3 regions of the Mesorhizobium sp. M7A.F.Ca.CA.002.04.1.1 genome follow, and region 3 is predicted to be linked to each of the others. Evidence: predicted binding sites of a transcription regulator. Region 3 holds the regulator's gene; each other region holds the start of a gene.
The links. Region 3 encodes PhoB, which activates phosphate uptake and scavenging genes when phosphate is short. Its sites were predicted from a motif close to TGTCATNNANCTGTCAT; they were not measured.
Positions count from the first base shown of each region.

Region 1 (4,237 bases), on a different contig from region 3:
TCATCATCACCGGCGGCATCGATCTGTCGGTCGGCGCCGTGGTCGGCTTCGCCACCGTGGTCGTGGCCATGATGATCAATGCCGGCTTCCCCATCTGGCTCGCCATTCTGGTGACGCTGCTGGTCGGTGTCGCCATCGGCATGTTCCACGGCTTCGGTATCGTCAAGATGGGCCTGCCGCCCTTCATCATCACGCTGGCGACGTTGACCTCGCTGCGCGGCATCGGCCTTTTGATGACCAACGGCAATTCGATCAACATCAACAGCGACACCTTCACCGCCTTCTCGCGCAATTCCTTCATCGGCATCCCCAACCTGTTCTGGATGGTGATCCTGGTCGGCATTCCGGCCTATATCTTCCTGCACCACAGCCGCTGGGGCAGATACCTGTTTTCGGTCGGCTCCAACGCCGAGGCCTCGCGCCTGTCCGGCGTCAATGTCCAGCGCACCATCTACATGGCCTACACGCTGTCGGGCCTGTGCGCCGCCTTTGTCGGCGTGCTGCTGGCCGCCCGCATCGGCATCGGCAACCCGACGCAGGCCGAGGGCTGGGAACTGCAGGCGATCGCGTCGTCGGTCATCGGCGGCACCTCGCTGTTCGGCGCCGTCGGCTCGGTGCATGGGCCGCTGCTCGGCGCCTTCATCCTGGCCACCATCAACAACGGCGCCAACCTGCTCAACGTCAATTCGTTCTGGCAGCGCATCATCACCGGCGCGCTGATCATCATCATCGTCTACTTCGACGGCCTGCGCCGCCGCGGCAAGTAGCGACCCCGCAATCAACCGCCGGTCCGCCACACCAACGGGCCGGCGATTTCATGACTGGATTAGCGCATGAAAGCCGTCCTCTGCCGTTCGCCCGGCGATCTTGTCCTTGAAGACCGGCCCGCACCCGAGGCACCGCCTCCCGGCTGGGCGCTGGTGGCGGTCAGCCATGTCGGCATCTGCGGCACCGACTACCACATTTTCGAGGGCAAGCACCCGTTCCTCGCCTATCCCCGCATCATGGGTCATGAGGTCTCGGGTACCGTGATGGAGACCGGCGAAGGCGTCGAACTGGCCATTGGTGAGCCCGTCGTCGTCAACCCCTATCTTTCCTGCGGCAAGTGCATCGCCTGCCGGCACGGCAAGCCCAATTGCTGTGTCAGGATCGAGGTGCTTGGCGTGCATCGCGACGGCGCCATGTGCGAACGCATCCTGGTGCCGGCGCAAAATCTCTATCCGGCCAACGGCCTTTCGCTGGCCGACGCCGCTGCCGTCGAGTTCCTGGCCATCGGCGCGCATGCCGTGCGGCGCGCCCGCGCCGACCCCGGCGCCCACACGCTGGTCATCGGCGCCGGCCCGATCGGGCTCGGCACCGCCATCTTCGCCCGCATCGCCGGGCTCGACGTGACGCTGCTCGACATGAGCAGTGAAAGGCTCGCCTTCGCTGGAAACGAGCTTGGTTTCCAGACCCTAGACGGCTCGCGCGGCGCGGTGCCCGATCTGATCAGGGAAGCGACATCAGGCGAAGGCTTCGATGTGGTCTTCGACGCCACCGGCAACACCCAGTCGGTGCAGTCGGCCTTCGCCCATGTCGCGCATGGCGGAACGCTGGTGCTGGTCTCCGTCGTCAAGGACGACATCAGCTTTTCCGATCCGGAATTCCACAAGCGCGAGATGACGCTGATCGGCAGCCGCAACGCGCTGCGCGCCGACTTCGACCATGTCGCCGCCTCGATCCGCAACGGGGCCGTACCACTGGCCAAGCTCGTCACACACCGCACCACACTCGCCGCCACGCCGCGCGATCTGGCTCGTTGGGCGCATGAGAAATCCGGCCTGATCAAGGCTGTGATCGAGGTGGGGTTATAACATGGCAGGCGGCGAAGCCGGTCCTCAAATGCGCCGCCGCTGGCAAGTGAATGCGGCCGAGCTGGGCCGGGCACTCCCTACAGCGCCGACAGCTTCAGCTCCACCCGTTCGGCCGGAAAGCGCGACTCGGAAAACTGGATCGGCTGGCCGTCCGGCGTGACGTTGACGGCAACCGTGACCAGCACGATGGCGCCCGGCTGCAGGTCGAGGTCGGCAAGGTCCGCCGCATCGGCATGGCGCGCCGACAGCACGGTCGATTGCCTGAGATAGTCGTCTATGCCGAACCGCGCCAGCGATGCGGTGATCGAGCCTGTTTCCCCCATCGCGGCATCGATGCCGGCAAAGCGCCGGGCCTCGAACCAGCCGGCAGCGCGCGACACCGGCCGTCCGTCGGCTTCGCCGCGCGTTTCCAACCGGATCACATCGGCTCCCTTGGGAAGACCCAGTCCCTCGGCGACGCGCTGGCTGGCCGGCTCGACCGACGAGGCGAGCAGGACGATGTGCCGTTCCGTCGTTTGCCCTTGCAGCCCTGTCGAAAAACGTGTGCGCGCCCCGATCGGATAGGACAGCCGCTTGCGCGACAGTACGAAGGTGCCGCGCCCCTGCTCGGCCCGCAGCACGCCTTCCCTTACAAGGGCTGATATGGCGTTGCGCACCGTGTGACGGTTGACGCCATAGCGTTCTGCCAGCGCCACCTCCGGCGGCAGCGCTGCATTCTCCGTGAAATCGCCGATGGCGATCGCATGTAGGATCTTGTCGGCGATCTGCCGCCACAGCGAAACGCCACTGCGCCGCTCGATGCTGTCCGCTAACAGCCGCCCGACCATCATTGCCCCAACCTTCCAGCGCCCAGTCTTCTATCGCTGTCATCCACCCGTCATGGACACGCGTTAGATAATAGATATAATTTGTATAGTTGTCTACATCAATAGACAAATTAACAAAGAGGAATGCTGCTGATGCGAGGACAGGAAGCCCGCGACCAGGCCGAGCGCAAAGCCGCCATGGCAACCCTTACGCAATCCAGCGGCGATGACATCGTACGGCTCTGGAATGAGGCCGGACTGCCTTCGGACGCCGAGCTGTTGCGCGGCCCCGAAACCGGCCTTGTCACCCTGCGCGGCCGCATCGGCGGCGGCGGCGCCCCTTTCAATGTCGGCGAGGCGACCGTCACCCGCGCCACGGTCAGGCTACCCACCGGACAGGTCGGCCATTGCTATGCGCTTGGCCGCGACAAGCAGAAGGCGAAGCTGGCGGCTATCGCCGACGCCCTATGGCAGGACCCTGCCCGCCGCAATGAGGTCGAGACCGGACTGATAGCGCCTCTGCGGTCGGCTCTGACCTTGGCGCACGAAAAACGCCGCGCCGAGACGGCGGCAACGAAGGTCGATTTCTTCACCATGGTTCGCGGAGAAGACTGATGGACATTGCAGCGCAATCGATCGAGGGCGGGTTCGCCGATCCGGTCTTCAACGCCCAGACCGTGTTCCGCGCCGTGATGGACGCAATGGCTCGGCCGGGCAGCGTGCAACCGCTGCCGGCCTTCGCCCGCCCGCCGGTGCCGCTCTCGGCTACCGCCGGCGCCATCGCACTGGCGCTGTGCGACAATGACACGCCGCTCTGGCTCGACCCGGCTTTGCAGGCCTCCACCGCGATCAGATCGTGGCTTGGGTTCCATACCGGCGCGCCATTGGCCAACACACCGGCCGATGCGCATTTCGCCTTGGTCGCAGCACCTGCCGAGATGATGGCGCTCGATGGCTTTTCGCAGGGCACGCAGGATTATCCCGACCGCTCGACCACGCTGATCCTGCAGGTCAGCGATCTGGTCTCCGGCACGCCGCTATTGCTCGAAGGTCCCGGCATCGAAACCAGCGCCACGATCGCGCCGGCGCAGATGCCACGCCATTTCGTCGAGCAGTGGAAGCAGAATATCAAGCGCTTTCCGCGCGGCGTCGACATCATCCTCGCCACATCAGGCGGCATCGCCTGCCTACCGCGCACGACGCGCATCAAGACGATGGAGGCGTAAGATGTATGTCGCGGTAAAAGGTGGCGAAGCGGCAATCGCCAACGCCCACAGCCTGCTGGCCGACCGCCGGCGTGGCGACCGTTCGGTGCCCGCCCTTCGTCTCGACCAGATCGTCGAGCAGCTGGCGCTCGGCGTCGACCGGGTGATGAGCGAAGGCTCGCTCTATGATCGTGAACTGGCCGCGCTCGCCATCGTCCAGGCGCGCGGCGACATGATCGAGGCGATCTTCCTGGTGCGCGCCTACCGCACCACGCTGCCGCGCTTCGGCTACTCCAGGCCCATCGACACCGCCAACATGCTGGTCGAGCGGCGCGTCTCGGCGACCTACAAGGATCTGCCCGGCGGCCAGTTG
Region 1 is NZ_RZPL01000482.1:179-4,415, reverse strand. It holds partial or broken gene ENZ75_RS22265 (ABC transporter permease) at 1-767, shown strand, start outside; gene ENZ75_RS22260 (zinc-binding alcohol dehydrogenase family protein) at 834-1,853, shown strand; gene phnF (phosphonate metabolism transcriptional regulator PhnF) at 1,931-2,680, opposite strand; gene phnG (phosphonate C-P lyase system protein PhnG) at 2,813-3,274, shown strand; gene phnH (phosphonate C-P lyase system protein PhnH) at 3,274-3,885, shown strand; partial or broken gene ENZ75_RS22240 (carbon-phosphorus lyase complex subunit PhnI) at 3,887-4,237, shown strand, end outside.
Region 1: the regulator PhoB is predicted to act here: its motif matches at 2,718-2,734, upstream of phnF (phosphonate metabolism transcriptional regulator PhnF).

Region 2 (7,048 bases), on a different contig from region 3:
GCGATACGGCCCGCCTCCAACGGGTCGGCCAGGTTCGGCGCGATGATGGCGAACTCATCGCCGCCCAGCCGCGCCACCATCTGCCCTGGACGAAGGATACCGGTCGCGCACTGCGCAACCTTCTGCAGCATGGCGTCGCCTGCGCCGTGCCCATACAGGTCGTTGACCTCCTTGAACCGGTCGAGATCAAGCAGCAGAAGCGCAAGCTGGCCGCCTTTCCTGGTCCGGACCATCGCAGCGATTTCCGTCTCCAGCCGGCCGGAAAAGCTGCGGCGATTGGCCAGTCCGGTCAATGGATCGAAATGGGCAAGCCGCAGGATCTCCTGTTCCGCCTTCTTGCGCTCGCGAATGTCGCGGACCGCGACCACGTTGTGCGGTTTGCCACAGTAGTCGATGCTCCTGGCGATCAGCTCGACAGGAATGCTCGTGCCATCGCGACCGCTCAATTCGGCCTCCTGCGGCTGTTCGCCGAAGCCCGAGATATCGGATCCGAAGAGATCGCCAAGCTGCATTCCGTTCAGGGTCGCTGTTGCTTTGCCCGTCAGTGCCGCAATGCTGTCATTGGCACTGATGATGCGGTTGCCGTCGCAGACGATCAGCCCCTCCACGGCGGCATTGGCCAGGCCGTGCATGCGGTCGACCTCGAGCTTCTGGCGACGGAAGCGCAAATCGATCCACAGCGCCGATGCCGACAGAACCAGGATCACCAGTGTGGCGGCGGCGGCCGCGAAAGCCTGCGAGGTCGGCTCGATCGTGTATTCGGATATGACGATCGAGGGATCGGGGAAGATCGAGACGGCACCCATCCCGATGAAATGCAGGGTGCAGATCGCCAGCGTCAGCAGCACCGCGCCGCCGGATGTCGCCTTCAAGGAGGGGCGGCGCTGCACGACACGCAGCGCCAGCGCCGCGAGCGTTACGCCGGCCAGCAGGGAAACGGCGACAAGCAACAGGTTCCACTCGATACGGCCCTGAACCTCGAACGCCGCCATGCCGATGTAGTGCATGGCTGCGATACCGCCGCCCAGCACGGCGCCGCCGACGAGATGATAGTCGAACTCATCCCGCAAGGTGGCGATCCACATGCCGGCTGCCGTCAAAGTGACCGAAGCAGCGAGCGAAAGCACGGAGAGTGCCGGATCATAGGCACTGGGTATGCCCGGTGTGAATGCGAGCATGGCGATGAAGTGCGTTGCCCAGATGCCAAAGCCGGTCGAAGTGGCCGCGATCATCAGCCAGGCAAGCCGGTTCCGATCTGTGGAACGGCTTATGTGCTGAAGCAGGTTGACAGCAGAGAAGCAGGAAATTCCGCAGATCAACGCGGCGAGTGCGACCAGTCTCAGATCATGTTCGTTGACGATACAATTGTAGACCGTCAGCATTTATTTCACCTGAGCTTTGGAAATAAACAGGGCAGCAGGATTGAGTAGCGCGTTGCCGTTGAGGGATCGATAAAGTCGGCTGCAACCTTGGCGTGTCTCTTCGGGTTGCTGCGGCTGCAATCAGGGCTGACACGCCGAAAGCCAGCTTGACGGTCCCGACGGTGGTTCCTGGCGCGCTTGTCGTCGCGCTAAGCCGGCTAACCGCATCGCTTCCCATGCCTCCAAGCGGAGACGAGCGTTGCGTCAGGTAAAGGGTGAAGTTCGTCGATCTGCAACAAAACCGTTGTCTGATTGTCATGAGCGACACATATTGCCTTCGCGGGAGTGCCCCCTTTCGCCAATGACAAACGGGAGATGAAACATGAAGTCCTTCGGCTTCGCGGCCGGTGTTGCCGCTACCTTTATGACGCTTTCCTCAACCTCCGCTTTTGCCGTCACGCAGATCAGTTGGTGGCACGCCATGACTGGCGCCAATGCCGAAGTCGTCGACAAGATCTCCAAAGATTTCAATGCCAGCCAGAGCGACTATGAGCTCGTTCCGGTGTTCAAAGGCACGTATCCCGAGACGCTGAATGCCGGCATTGCCGCCTACCGCGCGGGCCAGGCGCCAGACATCATCCAGGTGTTCGACGTCGGCACCGGCGTGATGATGGCGGCCGAAGGTGCCATCAAGCCCGCAGCCGATGTGTTGACCAGCGCTGGAATGACCTTCGACAAGAGCCAGTATCTGCCAGGCATAGTCGGCTATTATTCGAAGCCGGACGGCACCATGCTCTCCTTCCCCTACAACTCCTCCTCGCCGATCCTTTATTACAACAAGGATATCTTCAAGAAGGCTGGTCTCGACGTCGATAGCCCACCCAAGACCTGGAATGAAGTGTGGGAAGACGCCAAGAAGATCAAGGCGAGCGGCGCGGCCGCCTGCGGCTACACCTCGACCTGGCTGACCTGGATACATCTGGAGAATTTCGCGGCCTGGAATGACGTGTCATGGGCCACCCAGCAGAACGGTCTGGCCGGCGGCGATGTCGAGCTCAAGATCAACGCGCCGATTTTCGTCAACCATTTCCAGGCGCTGGCGGACCTCGCCAAGGACGGCACCTTCAAATATGGCGGCCGCACCTCCGAAGCCAAGCAGATCTTCCTTGCGGGCGAATGCGGGATCATGACCGAATCGTCCGGCGGACTTGGCGATATCGTCAAGTCCGGCATGAATTACGGCATTGGCCAATTGCCGTATGACAGCGACGCCAAGGGTGCGCCGCAGAACACGACGCCGGGTGGCGCCAGCCTGTGGGTTTTCGCGGACAAATCCGATGAGGAATACAAGGGCGTCGCGGCCTTCTTCGCCTACCTGTCGAAGACCGAGGTGCAAGAATACCTGCACCAGAAGTCGGGTTATCTGCCGGTAACGCTGGCGGCTTATGAAGCGACCAAGAAGTCCGGTTTCTATGACAAGAATGTCGGCCGCGAGACCCCGATCCTGCAGATGACGGGTAAGACGCCGACCGACAATTCCAAGGGCGTACGTCTGCCGAATCTGCCGCAGGTGCGCGATATCCAGAACGAGGAGTTCGAGAAGATGCTCGCCGGCCAGCAGACCGCGCAGCAGGCGCTCGACAATGCGGTTACGCGTGGCAATGCCGCGATCAAGGAAGCGCTGGGGAATTAGAGCGAGCGCAGGTCCTTGCTCTACGGCGCACCCATCTGTCCCGCCGGGCATCTCCCCTCGTGAGGGGAGTTTTGCCGTGCCTTGCGATTTCGCCAATGGTCGATGATGCCCAGTCCGAAACGCTCATCAAAGCCATCTTGGCGGAGAGGGGTGCCGCATGGTGCCCCCCGCCTCATCACCTCGGAGTGGCTCCGTGACCCCTCGCGTCGTGTTCCCCAACAAGGTCCTTCCCTACCTGCTTGTGGCGCCGCAACTGGCCATCACGCTCGTTTTTTTCTACTGGCCGGCCGGTCAGGCGTTCTACCAATCCATGCTCAGGCAGGATCCGTTCGGGCTGAGGACCAAGTTCGTCTGGTTCGCCAATTTCAGGAAAGTGCTTGCCGATCCGGCCTACCTGAACTCGATCAAGGTCACGGTGGTGTTTTCCCTTGCGACCGCTATCGTCGCCATGTGCGTGGCGCTCCTGCTGGCGGTCATGGCAGAGAAGGTGGTGCGCGGCAAAGGTCTCTACCGCACGCTCTTGATCTGGCCCTACGCGGTGGCGCCGGCGATTGCCGGTATGCTGTGGCTATTCCTCTTCAACCCTTCGATCGGGTCGCTGGCCTACATGCTGAGGAGTTTCGGCATCGCCTGGGATCCACTGCTCAATGGCACCCACGCCATGATCCTGCTGGTGTCCGCCGCTGCCTGGAAGCAGATCAGCTACAATTTCCTGTTCTTCGTCGCCGGCCTGCAGGCGGTGCCGAAAGCCTTGATCGAGGCGGCGGCCATGGACGGCGCCGGCGAGACCAAGCGATTCTGGACCATCGTCTTCCCGCTGCTTGCGCCGACGACCTTCTTCCTGCTGGTCGTCAACACCGTCTATGCCCTGTTCGACACGTTCGGCATCGTCCATGCCGTCACCGGGGGCGGTCCGGGCAAGACGACTGAGACGCTGGTCTACAAGGTCTACAATGACGGCTTCGTCAATCTGATCCTCGGTGACTCGGCGGCGCAGTCGGTCATCCTGATGATCATCGTCATCTCGCTCACCGCCATCCAGTTCCGCTATGTGGAACGCAAAGTCCATTACGGCTGAGGGCGAGCGATGATCGGCCAGTCACCGCTCCGCACCGTCATCGCCCACGCCATGCTGATCCTCGGCATATTGATCGTCGCCTTCCCGATCTACTACACGTTCGTTGCCTCGACGCAGACGCTGCAAACGATCCTCAGGCCGCCATTGCCGCTCCTGCCCGGCGATCAGTTCTGGAACAATTACAGCGAGGCATTGTTCGGCGGTGTCGGCCGCATCGGCGGCGTCAGCGTCGGCAGGCTGCTGCTCAACACGACGATCATGGCGCTCGGCATCGCGGTGGGAAAGATATTCATCTCGATCCTGTCTGCCTATGCGATCGTGTTCTTCCGCTTTCCGCTGCGCATGACCTTCTTCTGGCTGATCTTCATCACCCTGATGCTCCCCGTCGAGGTGCGCATCCTGCCAACCTACAAGGTGATGGTCGATCTCGGCATGATCGACACTTATGCGGGCCTGATCATCCCGCTGATCGCCTCGGCCACCGCCACGCTGCTGTTCCGCCAGTTCTTCATGACGATTCCTGGCGAATTGGTTGAGGCGGCGCGGGTCGACGGTGCGGGGCCGTGGCGCTTCTTCTTCGATATCCTGTTGCCGCTGTCGCGGACAAATATCGCGGCGCTGTTCGTCATCCTCTTCATTTATGGCTGGACACAGTATCTGTGGCCGTTGCTCGTCACCAACAGCAGCAACATGAACACGATCGTCATCGCGCTCAGAAAGATGGTCTCCTTCGCCGATGCCGATACGCAATGGCACCTGGTCATGGTTACAGCGATGCTGGCCATCGTGCCGCCGATCCTGGTCGTGGTGCTGATGCAACGCTGGTTCGTTCGCGGCCTGGTCGATTCCGAAAAGTGAGAAGCTGATGGCGACCGTCGATCTGAAGGATGTGAAGAAGGTCTACCCCAGCGGTTTCGAGGCCGTGAAGGGCGTTTCAATCGCGGTTCCCGACAAGGAGCTTTGCGTGCTGGTCGGCCCGTCGGGTTGCGGCAAGTCCACGCTGCTCAGAATGATCGCCGGGCTTGAAACCATCTCCTCGGGAACAGTTGCGATCGACGGCAAGATCGTAAATTCAACCGGTCCGACCGAGCGTGACATCGCCATGGTGTTCCAGAACTACGCGCTCTATCCGCATATGAAAGTCTACGACAACATGGCCTATGGGCTGCGCAACCGCGGCACGCCGAAAGATGAGATCGACAGCCGGGTCCGCGCGACGGCGAAAATACTGGAACTTTCGGCGCTGCTCGACCGCCGCCCGCGCGAGCTTTCCGGCGGCCAGCGCCAGCGTGTCGCCATGGGTCGTGCCATTGTGCGCAATCCGAGGGTTTTCCTTTTCGACGAGCCGCTTTCCAATCTCGATGCCAAATTGCGTGGCCAGATGCGCGTCGAGATAAAGAACCTGCAGCGCTCGCTTGGCGTCACGTCGGTCTATGTCACACATGACCAGCTCGAGGCGATGACGTTGGCCGACATCCTCGTCGTCATGAATGCCGGACTGGTCGAACAAATGGGGGCGCCGCTCGACGTCTACGAAAGGCCGGCCTCGACCTTCGTCGCTTCCTTCATTGGCGCGCCGCCGATGAATCTCCTGCCCCTTTCGCAAGGGCCGGCTGGTCCGGCGCTGGCTGATGGCAAGACGATTGAATTTGCGCCTGCGAACGCCGTCACGCTCGGCTTCCGCCCCGAGGATGCCGACGTCACCTTCGGGTCCGAGGCACCGTCCGGCGCGCTCATCCTGCCGGCGCTGGTCGAGGCAGTCGAACCGGTAGGCGCCGAAAGTTTCCTTCACTGCGCTGCAGGTGGCAGCAGGATCGTCGTGCGGGTCGCGGGTCGCGCCACCGCCACGGTTGGCAACCAATTGCGCGTGGTTGCCAAGGCAGAAAAGCTGCACTGGTTCGATCAGGCCGGAAAGCGCGTCGGCTAATCAGAAAGATATGCCTACGCTCCACCCACGCGGCGTTCAGGCGAAGACATGCGCCTTTCCCGATACAGTCAGCCGGACGATCTCGCCGACCGCCGGCGCGTCCATGCCCGGTTTGCGCAGGACCAGCGGCGTGTTGCCGATCGCTGCCGCATCGGGCGGATCGGCATTGTTCAAGAGCCGCACCGCGACCGTGCACATCGAGCCGGCGAATTCGGATTCCGTCACCTCGCCGAACAGCATGTCCGAGGTGCCGGACATACCCTCGCGCGACGTTCTCTTCAGCGCGATCTGCTCCGGGCGAAGCATGATGCGGGCGATATCGCGGCTGTCATGGGTGTCGACCGCGATGCGGCCGAGCGGCGAGTTGGCGAAGCCATTTGATATCTTGGCCGGCAGGATGATGGCGTCGCCGAGGAATTCGGCGATCATCCTGTCCTTCGGCTTGAGATAGAGCTCGCGCGGCGTGCCGATTTGCGAGAACTTGCCGTCGCGCATCACCGCGACCTGGCTGGCGAAGGACAGCGCTTCGGCCTGGTCGTGCGTCACCAGGATGGTGGTGATGCCGGCGGCCTCCAGAAGTTCGGCCACCGCCTTGCGCATCGAGGCGCGCAGGCCGGTATCGAGCGCCGAGAACGGCTCGTCGAGAAGCATCAGCCTGGGCTTCATCGCCATGGCCCGGGCCAGCGCCACACGCTGCTGCTGGCCGCCGGAAAGCTCGTGCGGGCGGCGTTTGAGGATCGCCTTGTCGAGCCCGACGATATAGGCGAGCTCGACGATGCGCTCAGCGCGCTTGTCCTCGCCGCGGCCCATGCCGAAACCGATATTGTCGCCAATGGTCAGATGCGGAAACAGGGCACCATCCTGCGCCACCACACCGATGCCTCGGCGATATGCCGGCACCGCAGCGCCGCCGTTGGCCAATATGGCACCGTCGAGCGTGATGTGGCCCTGGTCCGGAGCCTCGAAGCCGGCAATCAGCCGCAGCAGGG
Region 2 is NZ_RZPL01000062.1:1,483-8,530, forward strand. It holds gene ENZ75_RS05505 (EAL domain-containing protein) at 1-1,382, opposite strand, end outside; gene ugpB (sn-glycerol-3-phosphate ABC transporter substrate-binding protein UgpB) at 1,744-3,054, shown strand; gene ugpA (sn-glycerol-3-phosphate ABC transporter permease UgpA) at 3,212-4,132, shown strand; gene ugpE (sn-glycerol-3-phosphate ABC transporter permease UgpE) at 4,142-4,990, shown strand; gene ENZ75_RS05525 (sn-glycerol-3-phosphate import ATP-binding protein UgpC) at 4,998-6,059, shown strand; gene ENZ75_RS05530 (ABC transporter ATP-binding protein) at 6,096-7,048, opposite strand, start outside.
Region 2: the regulator PhoB is predicted to act here: its motif matches at 1,664-1,680, upstream of ugpB (sn-glycerol-3-phosphate ABC transporter substrate-binding protein UgpB).

Region 3 (7,048 bases):
ACCTGGCACGGGTCTTTCCGGTGGCCAGCAGCAGCGCCTGTGCATTGCACGCGCCATCGCCGTGTCGCCCGAGGTGATCCTGATGGACGAACCGTGTTCGGCGCTCGACCCGATCGCCACCGCTCGCGTCGAGGAACTGATCGACGAACTGCGTCAGAACTATACGATCGTCATCGTCACCCATTCGATGCAGCAGGCAGCGCGCGTGTCGCAGCGCACCGCGATGTTCCATCTTGGCTATCTGGTCGAGGAGGGCGCCACCGACAAGATGTTCACCACCCCCGACGACAAACGCACCCAGGACTACATCACCGGCCGGTTCGGCTGATCTCTGGCATATGAGGGACGAAGATCATGGGTGAACATACCGTTGCATCTTTCGATGAGGATCTGGAGCAGATCAGCCAGCTGATCCGCGACATGGGCGATCTCGCCCGCTCGATGGTCGGTGGCTCGACCAGGGCTTTGCTCAATTCGGACAATGCGCTGGCGCAGCGGGTGGTTTCCGACGACGCCATCATGGATGCACGCCAGCGCGAGCTGGACGATCGTGCCATCACGCTGATCGCCAAGCGCCAGCCAATGGCCAACGATCTGCGTGCGGTGGTCGGTTCGATCCGCATGGCCGGCGACCTCGAGCGCATCGGCGACCTTGCCAAGAACATCGCCAAGCGCGTCGGCACTGTCGGGCTGAGCGTCACGCCGCACGACCTTTCGCATTCGATCGACGCAATGGCGCAGCTGGTGCTGATCCAGGTGCAGGGGGTCGTCGACGAGTATGCCGCCGCTGACGCGGCAGCGCTTGCCACGCTCAGAAACAATGATGAACGCATCGACGTCAAATACACATCGGTGTTCCGCGAACTTCTGACCTACATGATGGAAGATCCGCGCAACATCACGGCGTGCACGCACCTGTTGTTTTGCGCCAAGAACCTCGAGCGGATCGGCGACCACGTGACCAACATCGCCGAAAATGCCTATTATGTTTTGACCGGCACGCAGTTGCCAGCCAACCGTCCGAAGCAGGACGAGACGGCAATGTCCGCGCCAGCGGCATGACAGGGGTGACCAGCCGATGATCGCGCCACGCATCATGGTGGTGGAGGATGAGGAGCCGCTAGGCGTGCTGCTCCGCTACAATCTCGAATCCGAAGGTTACCAGGTCGAGGTGGTGACGCGCGGCGACGAGGCCGAAATCCGGCTGCAGGAGAACGTTCCAGACCTTCTGGTGCTCGACTGGATGGTGCCTGCGGTTTCCGGTATCGAACTCTGCCGCCGGCTAAGGATGCGTCCCGAGACCGAGCGGCTGCCGATCATCATGCTGACCGCGCGAGGCGAGGAAAGCGACCGCGTGCGCGGCCTCTCGACCGGTGCCGACGACTATCTGGTCAAGCCTTTCTCGACGCCGGAGTTCATGGCCAGGGTCAAGGCGCTGCTGCGCCGGGCCAAGCCGGAAGTGCTGTCCAGCGTGCTCAAGGTCGGCGATATCGTGCTCGATCGCGAATCGCACCGTGTCTATCGCAAGAAGAGCGAAATCCGGCTCGGGCCGACGGAATTCCGCCTGCTTGAATTCATGATGCGCCATCCAGGCCGCGTGTTCTCGCGCAGCCAACTGCTCGACAATGTCTGGGGCGAGACGATCTACATCGACGAACGCACGGTCGATGTGCATGTCGGCCGGCTGCGCAAGGCGGTCAACAACGGCCGTATGCCCGATGTCATCCGCACCATCCGTGGGGCGGGTTACGCCATTCGCGAGGACTGAACTCCCTCGTTTGAACTCACGCCACGTTCTTGCCGCCGAGACCGGATCTCGCCTGCACGCCCGGCGCAAAAATCTCCTGATCGACGAAGATTAGCGCCCGCATGGCGCAGCCTTCGCGGATCAGCGGCAGTTCGTTCGGCTCGGTGTCGAAGGAAATCGACTTGGAATGCTGGCCGCCGGCGGTCTGGGCAATCGCTTGCCGCAATGCCGGCTCGATCAGGTCGAAGGCGGCGGCGCTGACGCCGACCATGGCGACCGGCGCCGGATCGATCAGCGCGAACAGGCTGCCGAGGCCGTAGCCGAGCGCTTCGCCGGCCTTGCGATAGGCTTCCCGTTCGGGTCCGTCCCTTTCGCGGGCGGCGGCAGCCAGGGCGCGCATGTCGGCATCGCTGACATCGGCGACGGGTTCTGCATCCTCGCCCATCTGCCGCGCGTTGCGCCAGATGGCATAATTGCCGGCATAGGCTTCGACGCAGCCGCGCCGTCCGCAGCGACACAGCGCCCCGTTCGGCCGATGAATCATGTGGCCGAATTCGCCGCCCGAGGAATGGGTGCCGGTGAACAATTCGCCCTTCAGCACCAGCCCCATGCCGATGCCGTGCGACAAAAGGATAGCGATGAAATCGTCGCGGTAACGATCGGGGTCGCGCCAGCGCAGCGCCACCGCCATCATGTTGCAATCGTTCTCCATAATGGCTGGGATGCCGAACTCGTCTTCGAATATGTCGGCGAAGGCGATGTCGGTGTGCGGCGTGATCGGCGACCACAGCATGGCGCGGGCACGGGTGTCGGTGATGCCCTGGACGGCCAGCGCGATACGGGCGATGCTGCGCACGTCCAGGTCGGGATCTTCCAGGCGGCGCCGCACGATTGCCGTGCACTCACCGATCAGCGAGTCGCGCGACATCGTCAGCGTGTCGAGCCGGCGCTGTTCCTCGGATATTACCTGGCCGGCATAGTCGATGACGGCGACCGAGAGGAAGTTCAGCGACAGCACCACGGTCATTACCGCGGCCGCTTCCGGATTGAGGCTGAGGCCGACCTGCGGACGGCCGCGTTTGAGCGAGCCGGCCTCGCTCGGCTTGCTTTCGGTCAGGATACCTTCGACGATCAGGTCGGATGAGATCGCCGAGATCGTCGAATGGCTGAGGCTTGTGGTTGCGGCGATCTCGGTGCGCGACGGCTGTCCGGCGCGGCGCACCGCCGCGATCACCATCGCGCGGTTGCGGCGGCGCAAATCGTCGTGGCGGATTCCGACCGACATGCTCTTTCATATCCTCCCGGTCGCCGCGGTTCTTCCTGCCCTGGAACGCTGTCGGTGACGCGGTCAAATACTGGCAGAAGCCGCGCGCCGTGTCATTTATTTATTCCGAGGCCCGAAAAAAATTCGAAACGACATCAAAATCCATCAGAATCGATGTTGACAGCGTTCGGGCGTTGGCCCAGTATTTTTTCGAGGCTCGAAAAAATAGGGCCTTTGTGCCGGCCTTCGGGCCAGTTTGGTCGCGCCATACGCGGCGCAGGGAGGATAATATGAAAAGATTCACAGCCGCCATCCTGGCGGGTGCCGCCATGTCGCTGACGCTCGCGTCTGTCGCGCAGGCGAAGGACAAAGTCGTCGGCGTTTCGTGGTCCAACTTCCAGGAGGAACGCTGGAAGACCGACGAGGCCGCCATGAAGACGGCGATCGAGGCCGCCGGCGACAAGTACATCTCCGCCGATGCGCAGTCCAATCCCGGCAAGCAGCTTACGGACGTCGAAAGCCTGATCTCGCAGGGCGCCAATTCCCTGATCATCCTGGCGCAGGATGCTTCGGCCATCGGCCCGGCCGTGCAGAAAGCCCTGGACGAAGGCATTCCGGTCGTCGGCTATGACCGGTTGATCGAGAACAAGGATGTTTTCTATCTGACCTTCGACAACAAGGAAGTCGGCCGCATGCAGGCCCGCGAAGTGTTCAAGGTCAAGCCGGAAGGCAACTACGTCTTCATCAAGGGCTCCGGTGCCGATCCCAATGCCGACTTCCTGTTCTCGGGCTCGATGGAAGTGCTCAAGGAAGCCATTGACAGCGGCAAGATCAAGAATGTCGGCGAAGCCTACACGGATGGCTGGCTGCCCGCCAACGCCCAGAAGAACATGGAACAGTTCCTGACCGCCAACGACAACAAGGTCGACGCGGTGGTCGCGGCCAATGACGGCACTGCCGGTGGCGTCGTCGCGGCGCTGACGGCTCAAGGCTTGGCCGGCACCGTGCCGGTCTCGGGGCAGGACGGCGACCACGCCGCGCTGAACCGCATCGCCCTGGGCACGCAAACCGTGTCGGTGTGGAAGGACGCGCGCGAGCTCGGCAAGAATGCCGCCGAGATCGCCTCGCAACTGGCCGACGGCAAGAAGACGAGCGACATCGCCGGCGCCAAGGACTTCACGACGCCGGGCGGCAACACCGTCAAGTCGCTGTTCCTGACTCCGGTTGCCATCACCAAGGACAATCTCAACGTCGTCATCGACGCTGGCTGGATCAAGAAGGACGAAGTCTGCGCGGGTGTCGCTGCCGGCACCGTCGCGGCCTGTAACTGATCCGGACCACTTCGAAATATCTGAACGCCGCGGCCCAAAAGCCGCGGCGTTTTCTCAAAGAATTGTGTTTCCGCATCATGCGGATAGCTTCTAGGCTGGGCTCCGGCATGCGCGTCAGACGGCCAGCCGGTGGGAGGAAATCATGACCGACACGACGTCCAACCCGCAGGCCGATACGGCGCGCGCGTCGGAACTCGGCGCCGTCGCCCGGTTCCTGAAGGCGACCGAGATCGACACCCGGATGCTCGGCATGATCGGCGCGCTGCTGGTCATCTGGATTGGGCTGCATGTCATTTCCAGCCTGCGCCTCGGCGTCAACCCGCTCGATTTCGACAGCCGCACCTTTCTCACGCCGCGCAATCTGTGGAACCTGTCGGTGCAGACATCCGCGGTCGCCATCATGGCCTGCGGCATGGTGCTGGTCATCGTCATGCGCAACATCGACCTGTCGGTCGGTTCCGCCGAGGGCCTGATCGGCATGGTGATGGGATTTGCCCAGGTGCATTTCCTGGTGCGTTTTGTCGGGCTCGAACTCGGCAATCCGTGGATCTGGGCCCTGGCGCTGGTCATCGGCCTGGCGCTCGGCCTGTTGATCGGCGCCTTTCAAGGCTTCGTCATCGCCTATCTCGAAGTGCCCGCCTTTATCGTGACGCTGGGCGGCCTGCTGGTCTGGCGCGGTGCTGCCTGGTGGGTCACATCAGGCCAGACCGTGGCGCCGCTTAACGCCACCTTTCAGCTGATGGGCGGCGGGCCGGCGGGATCGATCGGCGCAACCTGGAGCTGGGTTGTCGGGATCGTCGCCTGCCTCGCCGTGGTGTTTGGGCTGTTCAACGGGCGGGTGCAGCGCAAGCGTTTCCGTTTTCCGCTACGTCCGATCTGGGCCGAGGCGCTGCTCGGTGTCGTCACCTGCGGCGCCATCATGGGTGCGGTCTGGCTCGCCAACTCCTACCCCTGGCCGATCGGCATCGTGAACAGATATGCGGCCGCCAACAACATCACCGTTCCCGAAGGCGGCCTGTTCATCGCCCACGGTATCGCCATACCGGTGCTGATGGCGGTCGCCGTCGGGCTGGTCATGACCTTCATCACCAACCGCACCCGTTTCGGCCGCTATGTCTTCGCCATCGGCGGCAATCCCGAGGCGGCCAATCTCGCCGGCATCAACACGCGCTGGATCACCATGAAGGTGTTCATGATCATGGGCGTGCTGGCCACGATTGCCGCGGCGATCTCCTCGGCCCGGCAGAATTCGGCCACCAACGTGCTTGGAACGCTCGACGAGCTGCTCGTCATTGCAGCCGCCGTGATCGGTGGCACGTCGCTAGCCGGCGGGTCGGGAACGATCATCGGCGCCATGCTCGGCGCCCTGCTGATGCAATCGCTGCAGTCCGGCATGGTGCTGCTTGGTGTCGACTCGCCGCTGCAGAGCATCGTCGTCGGCGCCGTACTGGTGATCGCCGTGTGGCTCGACACCGTCTATCGCAAGCGCGTCTAGGAGGGCATGCCATGACTGACAAGACTGCTCCTGCAGCCACCGCGCTGATCGACATGAGGAACATCTCGATCGCGTTTGGCGGCATCCGCGCCGTCGACGACGCCTCGATCGATCTTTTCCCCGGCGAGGTCGTGGCGCTGCTCGGCCATAATGGCGCCGGCAAGTCGACATTGATCAAGATCCTGTCCGGCGCCTACAAGCGCGATTCGGGCCAGATCTTCGTCAACGGCGAGGAGGCATCGATCTCCAACCCGCGCGACGCCAAGAAATACGGCATCGAGACGATCTACCAGACGCTGGCGTTGGCCGACAATGTCGACGCCGCCGCCAATCTGTTCCTCGGCCGCGAGTTGATGACCGCCTGGGGCACGCTCGACGACGTTGCCATGGAGGCCGAGGCGCGCAAGGTGATGGGTCGGCTCAATCCCCGGTTCCAGCGTTTCAAGGAGCCGGTGATCAAGCTGTCGGGCGGCCAGCGGCAATCGGTGGCGATCGCGCGTGCGATCCTGTTCAACGCCCGCATCCTGATCATGGACGAGCCGACGGCCGCACTTGGTCCGCAGGAAACGACGCAGGTCGGCGAACTGGTCAAGCAGCTGAAGTCCGACGGCATCGGCATCTTCCTGATCAGCCACGACATCCACGATGTGTTCGAGCTTGCCGACCGGGTCTGCGTCATGAAGAACGGCCAGGTGGTCGGCACCGCCCGCACCACTGATGTCACCCAGGACGAGGTGCTGGGCATGATCATTCTGGGCAAATGCCCGCCAGGCGCCATTCCCGGACCGGGCGCGCTGAAGATCGCGGCCTGAGATCAAGCCAGATCGCGGTTGCCGGACACGTGATATGCCAGCCGTAGGGATGGCTTGGCCTTGGCATTGTGTTGGCAGGGCGACTTGCGCATAAAGGTCCGACATTGCTCAGGGACCGCACGATCCGTTGAAGAAGCTTTTCCCGATCATCGCCTTTATCGCCGTCGCGCTGATCAGCATGGTGATGGCAGGTTTTGCCTACTTCGCCACGCAGGAAGCCGCGCGCATCAAGTTCGAGGCGACTGCCGACGATGCGCTCAACCGGATCGAGAGCCGCATCGACCTGCATCTGTCGCTGCTGCGCTCGACGCAGGCCCTGTTCGACGCCCGCAATGGCGATATTTCTCGCAATGAGTTCAAGGCCTTCTTCACCGCGCTCGATGTCGACAAGAATTTCGC
Region 3 is NZ_RZPL01000170.1:948-7,995, forward strand. It holds gene pstB (phosphate ABC transporter ATP-binding protein PstB) at 1-328, shown strand, start outside; gene phoU (phosphate signaling complex protein PhoU) at 355-1,062, shown strand; gene phoB (phosphate regulon transcriptional regulator PhoB) at 1,079-1,768, shown strand; gene ENZ75_RS11665 (ROK family protein) at 1,785-3,032, opposite strand; gene xylF (D-xylose ABC transporter substrate-binding protein) at 3,302-4,342, shown strand; gene ENZ75_RS11675 (sugar ABC transporter permease) at 4,485-5,837, shown strand; gene ENZ75_RS11680 (ATP-binding cassette domain-containing protein) at 5,849-6,649, shown strand; partial or broken gene ENZ75_RS11685 (CHASE domain-containing protein) at 6,777-7,048, shown strand, end outside.